2 linked regions of the Collimonas fungivorans Ter331 genome follow. The protein of the gene in region 1 interacts with the protein of each later gene in a pairwise test. Links are inferred from orthologs where the notes say so. Each region holds a gene or a part of one and is shown on either strand. Other genes may lie near its edges. The genes, in order: eno and rpe.

The links.
Region 2: the proteins of eno (region 1) and rpe interact in binary tests that used the Escherichia coli proteins (3 or more experiments, as listed by UniProt). The link is inferred for Collimonas fungivorans Ter331 from one-to-one orthologs.

What each region holds. Positions count from the first base shown.
Region 1 is NC_015856.1:1,465,789-1,472,728, reverse strand. The notes cover bases 4,067-6,940. They hold eno (phosphopyruvate hydratase), read right to left. Parts: upstream 6,209-6,940; coding sequence 4,925-6,208; downstream 4,067-4,924. Other genes in these bases: kdsA (3-deoxy-8-phosphooctulonate synthase), read right to left, coding at 6,323-6,940; ftsB (cell division protein FtsB), read right to left, coding at 4,481-4,855; hslO (Hsp33 family molecular chaperone HslO), read left to right, coding at 4,067-4,427. In the rest of the region: CFU_RS06505 (RNA polymerase sigma factor), read left to right, coding at 1-245; CFU_RS06500 (DUF3619 family protein), read left to right, coding at 242-655; CFU_RS06495 (DUF3106 domain-containing protein), read left to right, coding at 652-1,356; CFU_RS06490 (RDD family protein), read left to right, coding at 1,437-1,910; CFU_RS06485 (ferritin-like domain-containing protein), read right to left, coding at 1,918-2,751; CFU_RS06480 (gamma carbonic anhydrase family protein), read left to right, coding at 2,871-3,395; more of hslO, read left to right, coding at 3,465-4,066. UniProt on the Escherichia coli protein: Catalyzes the reversible conversion of 2-phosphoglycerate (2-PG) into phosphoenolpyruvate (PEP). It is essential for the degradation of carbohydrates via glycolysis.
Region 2 is NC_015856.1:820,770-827,584, forward strand. Bases 2,686-5,434 are described here. They hold rpe (ribulose-phosphate 3-epimerase), read right to left. Parts: upstream 4,519-5,434; coding sequence 3,853-4,518; downstream 2,686-3,852. Other genes in these bases: trpE (anthranilate synthase component I), read right to left, coding at 2,686-2,949; CFU_RS03620 (phosphoglycolate phosphatase), read right to left, coding at 3,158-3,856; apaG (Co2+/Mg2+ efflux protein ApaG), read left to right, coding at 4,688-5,062; mltA (murein transglycosylase A), read left to right, coding at 5,247-5,434. Outside these bases: trpD (anthranilate phosphoribosyltransferase), read right to left, coding at 1-799; CFU_RS03610 (anthranilate synthase component II), read right to left, coding at 866-1,435; more of trpE, read right to left, coding at 1,435-2,685; more of mltA, read left to right, coding at 5,435-6,446; CFU_RS03640 (universal stress protein), read right to left, coding at 6,493-6,815. UniProt on the Escherichia coli protein: Catalyzes the reversible epimerization of D-ribulose 5-phosphate to D-xylulose 5-phosphate.

The sequences.
Region 1 (6,940 bases):
CGCAAGCAACCGAATCCAGCGCCAACAAGCTGGAACGTGAGCAAATTCTTAACATCATCGACGAGGAAGTACAGAAGCTGCCCGCACGTCAACGGGAAGCCTTCCTGATGCGTTATTGGGAGGACATGGATGTTGCCGAGACCGCGGCCGCAATGGGATGCTCGGAAGGCAGCGTCAAGACGCACTGCTCTCGCGCAACGCACACTCTGGCGCTTTCGCTCAAGGCCAAAGGAATCAGTTTATGAACCACAAACAAATCAATTTCGCTTTCAAGGTGCGGCATGCACTGAATGAAAACCTGGACCATTTGCCGGCCCCTACCGCCGACCGTCTGGCGGCTGCCCGCAAGGCGGCCATGGCGCGCAAGAAAAAAGATGCCCCGACCCGCGCGCTGGCGCGCCAAGGCGTGCTGGCGGGCGACGCCGGCAGCTTTTTCGGCGACCGCCTGTCCTGGCTGACCCGGCTCGGCGTGGCCGCCCCGATACTGGTCGGCATGCTGCTGCTGTCCGGTTTGTATCAATACGAACAACAACACCGGATCAACGATACCGCCGACATCGACGCCGCCGTGCTGTCGGACGAACTGCCGCCGTCGGCTTACCTGGATAACGGCTTCAGCGCTTATCTCGCCCAGCAACAGCAGCAAGACCAATGACCCCGACACCTTCCTCCAGGCTGCTGGGCAGCCGCCGCAAACGCCTGATCGGCGCCGCCTGCGCGCTGCTGGTGAGCGGCGGCGTTGCGCTGGCAGTGCTGGGACCGCTCGCATCGACCCAGGCCGCGGCGCAGCCTGCAGCAGCAGCGATACAGCCGGCTGTCGTCAGCGCCAAGCCGGCCCCGCTCAATCCGCCTAAAATGACCAAGGTGGTGGGCATCACCGCGCCTAACTGGAATGAACTGAGCGCTGTCCAGCAGCATGTGCTGGAGCCGCTGGCCGGCGACTGGAACAAGCTCAAGCCGGCTACCCGCAAGAAATGGCTGGAAATCAGCAACCGCTACGCCAGCATGACGCCGGCCGAGCAGGAAAGACTGCAGGCCAGGATGCGCGGCTGGGTAACCTTGACTCCGGAACAACGCCGTATCGCGCGCGAAAACTATGCGCGCGCCAACAAGCTCGATACCGAGCAACGGGCCTTGCGCTGGCAGCAGTACCAGCAGTTGTCGGAACAGCAAAAGAAAGAACTGGCGGAACAAGCCACACCCAGCCACAAACGGGTGACCACGATGCCGCCGGCCAAATTCAACAAGTCTAAGCCTGCGGCGCCAGTCAGCCTGACGCCGCCGAACGGCCAGGAACAGGCTGTGATGGCGGCTCCCACGGCGCCAGCCGCGGCGCTGGCGCCTACCGCGAAATAAGCATTTTGGATCCTTCCGCAACACCCCAGCTCTCCAGCCAGCAGCAGACGCCATCGCTGAAACGCCGCTTCGGCAGCATCATGTATGAATCGATGCTGCTGTTCGGCATCCTGTTCATTTCGGGCTGGATTTTCTCGACCTTGCTGCAGCAGCGCCACGCGCTTTACCTGCGACATGCCCAGCAAGCCTGGCTGTTCATCGTGCTGACCCTGTATTTTGTCTGGTGCTGGAGCCACGGCGGACAAACGCTGGCCATGAAAACCTGGCGCATCCAGCTGGTCAACCGCGACGGCAGCGCAGTCAAGGCCGGCCGCGCCGCCATCCGCTTCCTGCTCAGCTGGTGCTGGTTCCTGCCCGGACTGGCGCTGGCGTGGGCGCTGGGCGCGCATACCTGGATGCTGGTCTGGATCCCGGCCGCGAATTTCCTGCTGTGGGCGCTGACCATCTACCTCGATCCGCAGCGCCAGTTCCTGCATGACCGCATCGCCGGCACCAGGCTGGTAGACATGGCGGAAATCGCCAAACGCCCCGGCAAGCACAAGTGGTATCACTGAAGCGCGCTTAAGCCTGCCCCATTTCCTGTAGCAAGGCCTGCAATTCCAACTCGGAAAAACCGGCCGCCCTCCTCGCTTCCATATTGAACGGTCCGCGCAACTGCGGCGCCTGGTGCTGCACCGCCAGGGCGGCGAATGTCGCCAGCGGCTCCAGCCCGCGCGCCTGGCACAGCCAGCCATACCAGCGGTTGCCGATCGCCACGTGGCCGATCTCGTCGCGCAGGATGATGTCTATGATCGCCGCCGCTTGTTCATCGCCGGCCTGCGCCAGCTTGGCGCGGGTGCGCGGCGAGGCATCCAGGCCGCGCGCTTCCATCAGGCGCGGCACCAGCGCCATCCTGGCCAAAATGTCATGGCTGGTCTTTTCAGTCAGTTCCCACAAGCTGTTATGCGCCGAGAAATCGCCGTAGGCAAAGCCCAGGCCCTGCAAGTGCATTGCCAGCAGGCTAAAGTGATAAGCTTCTTCCTTTGCAACGCGCAGCCAGTCGGCATAATAGTCCATTGGCATGCCGACAAAGCGCCAGATCGCATCCAGCGCCAGGTTGATGGCGTTGAATTCGATATGCGCCAGGGCGTGGATCATGGCGGCCCGCCCTTCCAGAGTAGCCATGGAGCGGTGCTTGACTTCGCGCGGCGGCACCAGCAAGGGCTGCGGAGGACGCCCCGGTATGCTCAGGCTTGCCTGCAATTCGCACTGGCTGTCCAGCGCCATGGCGCCGCTTTCCCAGGCCGCCGCCAGCGCCCCGACACCTGCCACCTTGGCAGCGACGTCGGCCTCGCACAAACAACGCAAGGCGGCGCGGCGCAAGTCAGCCGGATCGGGAAAGGGTGAATGGTTCATGTCGAGAGCGGTAAAATGGCGCTACGGTTGAAAAATCGCAATATGGGCCTATCTACAGGGATTGAATCAGGGCAATGCCCGACAACCAGCATTTTACGGAGCGGATTTTACACAAATTTATGGCCATCTATCAATTGGGCGAGCATGCCCCCGACATCGCCCCGTCAGCATACATCGCGCCGTCCGCCAACCTGATCGGCAAGGTCAGGATCGAAGCCGACGCCAGCGTCTGGTTCGGGGTCACCATCCGCGGCGACAATGAATTGATCACGGTCGGCCAAGGCAGCAATGTACAGGAAAGCTGCACCTTGCATACCGACATGGGTTTTCCCCTGACGCTGGGCAAGAACGTGACCGTCGGCCACCAGGCAATGTTGCATGGATGCACGATTGGCGACGGCGCCCTGATCGGCATCCAAGCAGTGATCCTGAACGGCGCCAAGATCGGCAAGAACTGCCTGGTCGGCGCCGGCGCGCTGGTCACGGAAGGCAAGGAATTCCCGGACAACTCGCTGATCATCGGCAGCCCGGCCAAGGCCGTACGCACCCTGAGCGAGCAGGATATAGCAGCGCTGGCCGGCAACGCCGCGCATTACATACAGCGCGGGCAGGAATACAAGGACAGCTTGAAGCTGATCGGATAGCGGGCAGCAGTTTTGAAGCAATAAATTAGAAGTAATACGGTAGAAGTAATACATCAGCGGATAAAAAATATGGACGTAACAAAGATGACGGATGCCGGCGACGCGCACGGCGATTCACTGCAAAAATTCATGGTGGAGAACGCCGCCGTGCGCGGCGAGCTGGTGGAGCTGTCGTCCACCTGGCAGCAAGTGCTGGCGCACCGCAACTATCCGACGCCGGTCAAGACCCTGCTGGGCGAAATGATGGCGGCGGCGGCCTTGCTGTCGGCTAACCTGAAATTCAACGGCGTCATCGTCATGCAGATCCACGGCGACGGTCCGATCCGGCTGCTGGTGGCCGAGTGCGATTCGCAGCTGCAGATGCGCGCCACCGCCAAGCTGGCGCCGGATGCGGTGATCGACCCCGACGCCACCATGTCGCAACTGGTCAACCTGAACGGCCAGGGACGCTTTGCGATTACGCTCGACCCGCAGGACAAGATGCCTGGCCAGCAGGCTTACCAGGGCATCGTGCCGCTGGATGGAGAGAATGTCGCTACCGTCATTGAAAACTACATGCTGCGCTCGGAACAGCTGGACACCAAGCTGTGGCTGGCCGCCGACGACAAGGTTGCGCGCGGCTTGCTGCTGCAGAAACTGCCGAACCACGGCGGCATCGACGTGCCGGTCAACGATGAACTGGAAACCTGGAACCGTTTCCTGGCGCTGGGCGGCACCCTGCGTCCGGAAGAAATGCTGTCGACGGACATCCAGACTTTGATGCGCCGCCTGTTCTGGGAAGAAACCATCCGTGTTTTCGAACCGCAGCAGCCCAGCTTCCAGTGCAATTGTTCACGCGAAAAAGTCGGCAACATGCTGAAGATGCTGGGCCAGCCTGAAATCGAGGAAGCTCTGGCAGACCTCGGCAAGCTGGCGGTGGATTGCGATTTTTGCGGCCAGCATTATGAATTCGACAAAGTCGACTGCGCGCACCTGTTCGCCAGCACGGCGCCGGTTGAAGCGCTGCTCTCTACCGGCAGCAGCAAACATTAAGATTGGAGTATGGGCGCCGCGAACAGCATGGGCGCCCTGCTGGCTAACGAAAGTTAGCGTTCTGGTTTCTTTTCGGTTGGCACGGCGACCGCTACGGTCTTTTCCACCGCGGTCAACGCCGCATTGGGCGGCGCCGGCGCATCGGCCGGATTGCCGTTCGGATCGAGCACCTGGATAAAAATCTCGTCCTGCTTGATCATGCCCAGCTCGGTGCGCGCCCGTTCTTCGACCGCGCCGGTGCCTTCTTTCAAATCATGTACTTCCGAATCCAGCTTGGCGTTGCGGGCCTTCAGCTCGTCGAGCTTGTCATGCGCCGCATGCACTTGCTGATCCATGTCCCAGACGCGCAGCCAGCCGCCCTTGCCTAGCCACAGTGGGTACTGGACCAGTATCAGCAAGGCAGTCAGGAAAATGGCAATCAGGCGCATCGTTTCGGGCTTGGTTCTGCTGTCTTAAATGTAGATCGGGGTGGACACTTGGTGCCCACCCCGGCTTGATTACTTCAAATTATAAAACGCGCCGCGGCCCGGATAGCTGGCGATGTCGCCCAGGTCTTCTTCAATGCGCAGCAGCTGGTTGTACTTGGCCATGCGGTCCGAACGCGACATCGAGCCGGTCTTGATCTGCAAGGCGTTCATGCCAACCGCGATATCGGCGATGGTCGAATCTTCGGTCTCGCCCGAACGGTGCGAGATCACTGCGGTGTAGCCGGCGCGCTTGGCCATTTCAATCGCAGCGAAGGTTTCGGTCAGGGTGCCGATCTGGTTGATCTTGATCAGGATCGAGTTGGCGATATCCTTGTCGATGCCTTCTTTCAGGATCTTGGTGTTGGTGACGAACAGGTCGTCGCCCACCAGCTGGATCTTCTTGCCGAGCGTTTCGGTCAGCAGCTTCCAGCCGTCCCAGTCGTTTTCCGCCATGCCGTCTTCGATGCTGATGATCGGGTACTTGTCGCACCACGACGCCAGCAAGCCGGTGAATTGCGCGCCGGTCAGGGTCATGTTTTCGCCGGCCAGGACGTAGCTGCCATCCTTGTAGAATTCGCTGGCGGCGCAGTCCAGGCCGAGCGCGATCTGGGTGCCCGGCTCGTAGCCCGCGGCTTCGATCGCCTGGATGATCAGCTTCAGCGCTTCTTCGTGGCTGGCCAGGTTAGGCGCAAAGCCGCCTTCATCGCCGACCGCGGTCGACAAGCCCTTGTCGTGCAGGATTTTCTTCAGCGCGTGGAACACTTCGGCGCCGTAGCGCAGCGCTTCGCGGAAGCTCGGTGCGCCGACCGGGATGATCATGAATTCCTGGATATCCAGGTTGTTGTCGGCATGCTCGCCGCCATTGATGACGTTCATCATCGGCACCGGCATCTGCATCGCGCCGCTGCCGCCGAAATAACGGTACAGCGGCAGGCCGGCCTCTTCAGCTGCAGCCTTGGCTACCGCCATCGATACCGCCAGCATGGCGTTGGCGCCCAGGCGGCCTTTGTTTTCGGTGCCGTCGAGATCGATCAGGGTGCGGTCCAGGAACGCTTGTTCGCTGGCGTCGAGGCCCATGATGGCTTCGGAAATTTCGGTGTTGATATGCTCGCAGGCTTTCAAAACGCCCTTGCCGCCGTAACGGCTCTTGTCGCCGTCGCGCAGCTCGATCGCTTCGCGCGAACCGGTGGAAGCGCCGGACGGCACGGCCGCACGGCCCATGACGCCGGATTCCAGCAAGACGTCGCATTCGACTGTCGGATTACCGCGCGAATCAATAATTTCGCGGCCAATGATGTCAACGATTGCACTCATGTATTTCCCTATCAAATAAAAATATGCGCGATATTAAAACCATTTGCGGGAACAGACTTCACGCGCAGCCACTTGCCTGTATAGCGGCAGCGATATATTCCATCCCCCAAGCAATCAACCGAAATTGCTTTCGATAAAGCCATTCTTCTTGACGACCCGATCCAGGTCGATCATGGTCGACAACAATTCCTTGATGCGGTTCAACGGCACCGCATTCGGTCCGTCCGATTTGGCTTCGGCCGGATTCGGATGGGTTTCCATGAATACGCCGGCCACGCCCACCGCAATCGCAGCGCGCGCCAGCACCGGCACGAATTCGCGCTGGCCGCCGGAAGTGCTGCCCTGGCCGCCCGGCAACTGCACCGAGTGGGTGGCGTCGAACACTACCGGACAACCGGTTTCGCGCATGATCGCCAGCGAGCGCATGTCGGACACCAGGTTGTTGTAGCCGAACGAAGCGCCACGCTCGCAGGCCATGAAATTATCTTCCGGCAGGCCGGCTTCGCGGGCCGCGGCACGCGCCTTGGCGATGACATTGATCATGTCGTGCGGCGCCAGGAACTGGCCCTTCTTGATATTCACCGGCTTGCCCGATTGGGCGCAAGCGTTGATGAAATCGGTCTGGCGGCACAGGAAGGCCGGCGTCTGCAAGACATCGACCACCGCTGCCACCGGCTTGATTTCATAGATTTCATGGATATCGGTCAACACCGGCACGCCGATTTGCGCTTT
Region 2 (6,815 bases), 640 kb from region 1 along the record:
GGTTGCGGCTGGCGATCATCTGCATGCCGAAATCTTCCGGATGGATTTCATATTCGCGGATTTCGCCGTCCACCAGTTCACCCACCATGGTGCCGGCGCCCAGCGAAACTTCATCCATATTGTCGCGGCCCCAGACCACGATGGCGTGCTGTGCGCCCAGCCGCTGCAGCACGCGCACCTGGATCCCGACCAGGTCGGCGTGGAATACGCCCATCAGGATATTCGGCGCGCCGGCCGGATTGGTCAGGGGACCGAGGATATTAAAGATGGTGCGCACGCCCAGCTCTTTGCGTACCGGCGCTGCATGTTTCATTGCCGCGTGGTGGTTCGGTGCGAACATGAAACCGATGCCGGTCTGTTCTATCGATTCCGCCACTTGCGCAGGCGTCAGGTTGATGTTGGCGCCGAACGCTTCCAGCACATCGGCGCTACCGGACGACGACGATACGCTGCGGCCGCCATGTTTAGCCACGCGCGCGCCGGCGGCGGCGGCGACAAACATCGATGCCGTTGAAATATTGAAGGTTTGCGCGCCGTCGCCGCCGGTGCCGACGATATCCACCAGGTTGGCGGTATCGCGGCAGGGCACGGGGGTGGCGAACTCGCGCATGACTTGCGCCGCCGCGGCGATCTCGCCTATGGTTTCTTTCTTGACGCGCAGCCCCATGGTCAGCGCCGCGATCATCAGCGGCGACATTTCACCGCGCATGATGCGGCGGAACAGCGACAGCATTTCGTCGTGAAAGATTTCGCGATGCTCGATGCAGCGCAACAGGGCTTCTTGTTCGGAGATGGGCATGGTTTCCTTGCTACGAATCAGGTTGGCGGCCCCTGGCAATACGCCGGGGCCAGGCGCTAGGTGTTCTCAGGCAGTTCTTTGAACAAAATTACGCAGCAAGGCGTGGCCATGTTCCGACAGGATCGATTCAGGGTGGAACTGCACACCTTCAATATCGTAATCCTTGTGCCGCACACCCATGATTTCGCCGTCCTCGGTCCATGCCGTGATTTCCAGGCAAGCGGGGATCGAACTACGCTCGATGGCCAGCGAATGGTAGCGGATCACCGTAAACGGGCTCGGCAAATCCTTGAACACGCCGACGCCGGTATGGGTGATCGGCGAGGTCTTGCCGTGCATGACCTGTTGCGCACGGATCACCTTGCCGCCGAACGCTTCGCCGATGGCCTGGTGGCCGAGGCAGACGCCGAGGATCGGCAGCTTGCCGGCAAACTGTTGCAGCAGGTCGACGCAGATCCCGGCTTCCTTCGGGCTGCACGGGCCTGGCGACAGGCAGATGCGGTCCGGCTTCAGTTCCTGGATCTGTTCCAGCGTGATTTCGTCGTTGCGGAAAGTACGTACATCTTCACCCAGTTCACCGAAGTATTGCACCAGGTTGTAGGTGAAGGAATCGTAGTTGTCGATCATCAGCAGCATCAGATTTCTCCATCCAGGCCGTCTTGCACCTGTTCCGCCGCGCGCAATACCGCGCGCGCCTTGTTCTCGGTTTCCTGCCATTCCATCTCGGGCACCGAATCGGCGACGATGCCGGCGGCGGCCTGCACATACAGCATGCCGTCTTTGATGACGCCGGTGCGGATCGCGATGGCGACATCCATTTCGCCGCCGAACGACAGGTAGCCGCAGGCGCCGCCGTAGATGCCGCGCTTGGTCAGTTCCAGTTCGTCGATGATTTCCATGGCGCGCACTTTCGGCGCGCCGGACAGGGTGCCGGCCGGGAAGGTGGCTTTCAGCACGTCCAGGTTGGACAGGCCGGACTTGAGCTCGCCTTCGACATTGGACACGATGTGCTGCACATGCGAATATTTTTCGATCACCATCTGGTCGGTGACCTTGACGCTGCCGGTCTCGGCGATGCGGCCGATGTCGTTGCGCGCGAGGTCGATCAGCATCACGTGTTCGGCGATTTCCTTCGGGTCGGCCAGCAGTTCGGTGGCCAGTTGCGCATCTTGTTCCGGGGTGGCGCCGCGCGGACGGGTGCCGGCCAGCGGACGGATGGTGACTTTGCGCTTGGCTTCGCCATCAGCCTTTGGCGCCGAGGTCTGTTCGTTGCGGACCAGGATTTCGGGCGAAGCGCCGACAATCTGCATGTCGCCGAAATTATAGAAATACATGTATGGCGACGGGTTCAGCGAGCGCAGGGCGCGGTACAGCATCAGCGGCGAGTCGACATACGGTTTCTTGATGCGCTGGCCGATCTGGACCTGCATCAGGTCGCCGGCCATCACGTATTCCTGGGCTTTGGCCACAGCCTTCAGGTAATCTTCTTTCTTGAATTCGCGGATGGTTTCGGTGCGCACCGAAGCCGAGGTGACCGGTGCATCGGCCGGGCGGCGCAGCATGTTGCGCAAGTCTTTCAGGCGCTGGCGGCCTTTGGAGAACGCTTCCGGCTGGGTCGGATCGGCATATACGATCAGGTACAGCTTGCCGGACAGGTTGTCGATCACCGCCAGTTCTTCCGTCAGCAGCAGCTGGATGTCGGGCAGGCCGAGATCGTCCCTGGGCGTCGAGTTGGCCAGGCGCTTTTCGATATGGCGCACCGTGTCGTAGCCGAAGTAGCCGGCCAGGCCGCCGCAAAAGCGCGGCAGGCCAGGGCGCAGCGCCACTTTATAGCGCGACTGGAATTCAGCGATGAAATCGAGCGGATTGCCTTCGCGGCTCTCGACCACCTTGTCGTTATTGAGCACTTCGATGCGCGTGCCGTAGCTGCGCAGCAGCGTGCTGGCCGGCAGGCCGATGAAGGAGTAGCGGCCGAAACGTTCGCCGCCGACCACCGATTCCAGCAGGAAGGTGTTCTTGCCGGTTTGCTGGGTTTGCGCCAGCTTCAGGTAGAGCGTCAACGGCGTTTCCAGGTCGGCAAAAGCTTCTGCGATCAGCGGGATGCGGTTGTAGCCTTGCGTGGCCAGCGATTTGAATTCGAGTTCGGTCATTGTTTCTCTCCAGGCCGCTATTGTAAAACAGCGGTGGTGTACTACAAAAAACGTTGCCTGGGCCCTAATACTGCGGAAGGAGCAGGCAGCGGCGATCTACGGACTTAGTTAGTCCAGGATTGCCAGCGTCGCCAAAGCCAGGCCTCAGGGGCGGCCAGGTAGACGGAGTGTTTTTTGTCGAGAAACATGAGTGGTTTAGATAAAGCAGTCAGTGACTTATATGTTGTGCTGCAACGAGCAGTGAAGCGACTATACCATCGGAATCGACATCTTGTATAGACTCGCCGTGATTGTATCCGTAGGGTACATTGAACACCGGGCAACCGGCGGCGCGCGCCGCCTGGGCGTCGTTGCTGGAGTCGCCGATGGCCACTACCTGCGCCGGCTGCAGCTGGAAATCGGCGCATACCGCCAGCAGCGGCATCGGGTCGGGTTTTTTCAGCGGGAAGGAATCGCCGCCGTAGACCACCTCGAAATAACCGCGCAAGCCGGTTTTTTCCAGCAGCGCTTCGGCGAACAGCAGTGGCTTGTTGGTGACGCAGGCCAGGCGCAGGCCTTTGGCGCGCATGGCTTGCAAGCCGTCCACCACGCCCGGGTAGAGCGTGGCGTAGCTGCCGTTGACCACGGCGTAGTGGCTTTGATAGGAATCCAGTGCGGCGCTGAAGCGCAGCTCCACCTCCGGCGCCGGATAATCGACGCCGAGCACGCGCCGGATCAGGTTTTCGCTGCCTTTGCCGACAAAATCGACGATCGTCTGCTGCGCCAGCGGCGCCAGGTCCAGTTCGGCGCGCATGCGGTTGACGGCGACGTGGAAATCCGGCGCGGTATCCAGCATGGTGCCGTCAAGGTCGATGATGGCGGCGGCGATGCCCTTCAGGGCGAGGATGCCTGGCGCTGCAGTGGTCATACGCTTGCCAGCTGGGTCCGCATGGCGTCGATCACGGCTTTGTAGTCAGGCTTGCCGAAGATGGCCGAGCCGGCGACAAAGGTATCGGCGCCGGCCTTGGCGGCGGCTGCGATGTTGTCGATCTTGATGCCGCCGTCGACTTCCAGCATGATTTCGCGGCCCGAGGCGTCGATGCGCTGGCGCGCTTCGGCGATTTTCTTGAGCGCTTCCGGGATGAACGACTGGCCGCCGAAACCTGGGTTGACCGACATGATCAGGATGATGTCGATCTTGTCCATCACGTAGTCCAGGTAATGCAGCGGCGTGGCCGGGTTAAACACCAGGCCGGCCTTGCAGCCGTGGTCGCGGATCAGCTGCAGCGAACGGTCGACGTGGTCCGATGCTTCCGGGTGGAAAGTAATGATGTTGGCGCCGGCCTTGGCGAAGTCCGGAATGATGCGGTCTACCGGGCGCACCATCAGGTGGACGTCGATCGGCACCTGCACATGCGGCCGGATCGCTTCCAGCACCAGCGGGCCGATGGTCAGGTTGGGAACGTAATGGTTGTCCATCACGTCGAAGTGGATCATGTCGGCGCCGTCGCGCACGACATTGCGTACTTCCTCGCCCAGGCGGGCGAAGTCGGCGGAGAGGATACTGGGAGCGATACGATAGGTTGGCATGGCGGCAATCCAGGAAGGGCGCTAAAAAGAGCGCTATTTTACCCTTTAGGCTCGCACCTGGCTGCCTTGCAGCTTGCGTCCGGGGATAAATTCGTGTGCAATGACCTGCTATATAGAGTATCTGAGAGTATCTGCAGTATTAATCAAGGAAACCCGCGAGGAAACCAGCATGGCCGCCTATGAATTTACCGTTTCTGTCAAAACGCAGTACCTGGAAGAGCAGTCCCAGCCTGACAGTTCGCACTATGTATTCGCCTATGCGATCACGATCAAGAACACCGGGCAGGTCGCGGCCCAGCTGATTTCACGCCACTGGGTGATCACCGACGCCAACAATCATGTCGAGGAAGTACGCGGCCTGGGCGTGGTCGGCCACCAGCCCCTGCTGCAGCCGGGCGAGCAGTTCGAATACACCAGCGGCACTTCGATGGCGACGCCGCAGGGTTCGATGACGGGCGAGTATTTCTGCGTGGCGGAAGACGGCGAGCAGTTCGAGGCGCGCATTCCGGAATTCATCCTGTCCCTGCCGCGCACCCTGCATTGATGCATTGGCGTTGCGCATTGACGTTGAACTATTGGGGCTGGCCGTCGTCTTTTGGGGGTACCGGTCTGGCGGGCGGCTTGCGCTCCGGCTTGCGGCCGGAAAACATGGTCCACCAGACAATGAATGCAAATAACAAGAAGGCGAAACACGCTTCGAGAGCCACTAACCACATAAAGAATCCTAAATGCTATTTAAACGTATCAGTCTACCCGCTTCTGCTGCCTTCATCATCGCACTCAGTCTAGCTGCCTGTACTACCACCCCAGTCACCCCGCCGGCGCCGGAAGGTCCGCGCCAGCCGGGCACGCCGACGGCGCCGTCCGCCGCGCCCGGCGCCAACTTGCGCGCGACCACCTTTGCCGCTCTGCCAGGCTGGGGCAGCGACGACTTGCGCCAGGTTCTGCCGGCGTTCCTGACTTCATGCTCGACCCAGGCGCGCAAGAGTGACTGGAAAGAGCCTTGTGCGGTGGCGGCGGGCCTGGACGGCAATAATGAAAGCGCGATACGGACGTTTTTCCAGTCCTTTTTCACGCCTTATCAGGTGATCAATCCTGACGGCTCGGACAACGGCCTGGTGACCGGCTACTACGAGCCCTTGTTGAAAGGTTCGCGCAAGCGCGGCGGCCCATACCAGACGCCGATCTACCGGGCGCCGGAAGACTTGCTGACGGTCGAGCTGGCCAGCATTTATCCCGAACTGAAGGGTTTGCGCCTGCGCGGCCGCCTGGTGGGGAGCAAGGTGGTGCCTTATCCGAATCGCGCTGAACTGGACAAGTCCGGCGTGCTGGCGGGCAAGGAAATCCTGTGGGTGGACGATCCTATCGACGCTTTTTTCCTGCAGGTCCAGGGTTCCGGCCGGGTCCAGATGAATGACGGCAGCAGCATCGTGCGGGTCGCTTATGCCGATCAGAACGGCTATCCCTACAAGTCGATCGGCCGCTACCTGGTGGATAAAGGCGAGCTGACCCTGGCCCAGGCTTCGGCGCAGGGGATCAAGGCCTGGCTGGCGGCCAATCCGGGCCGGCAGCAGGAGTTGCTGAATGCGAATCCGAGTTATGTCTTCTTTAAAGAGGAAAAAGTGACGGATCCGAGCAAGGGGCCGAAAGGCGCGCAAGGCGTACCGCTGACGCCGCTGCGTTCGATCGCGGTGGATCCGCAGTTCGTTCCGCTCGGCACGCCGGTATTCCTGGCGACCACGCAGCCGAACAGTAATGCGCTGCTGCAGCAGCTGGTGGTGGCGCAAGATACCGGCGGCGCCATCAAGGGCGCGGTCAGGGCCGATTTTTTCTGGGGGTTTGGCAATGAGGCCGGCGACAAGGCTGGCCGCATGAAGCAGCGCGGCATGATGTGGCTGCTGCTGCCGAAGCTGGCCGCCGCGCGCTAAGGGAATAAAGCCCGGCGCCGGCTGGCGGCGGGCCGTCGATGGCTATTTAGCGCAGGACCAGTACCGGGATCGTGGAGTGGGCCAGCACGCGCTGGGTCTTGCTGCCAAGGAATAACCGGCTAAGGCCGCTGCGCCCATGCGAAGCCATGAAGATCGCGTCGCAATGGTATTTTTCGGCGGCGCTGATGATTTCTTCGTCGGGATTGAAGGCTTGCGCTGTCAGCATTTCGCAAGGGACGCCGGCATTCCTGGCGGCGTCGGCGACTTTTTGCACATTGAGCTTGGCCAGCGCCAGCATGTTTTCTTCATAGGTGCCGGGGTCGGTGGCCATGGTGCTTTCAGCCATCGGCGAGAACGGGTAGGGCTCGG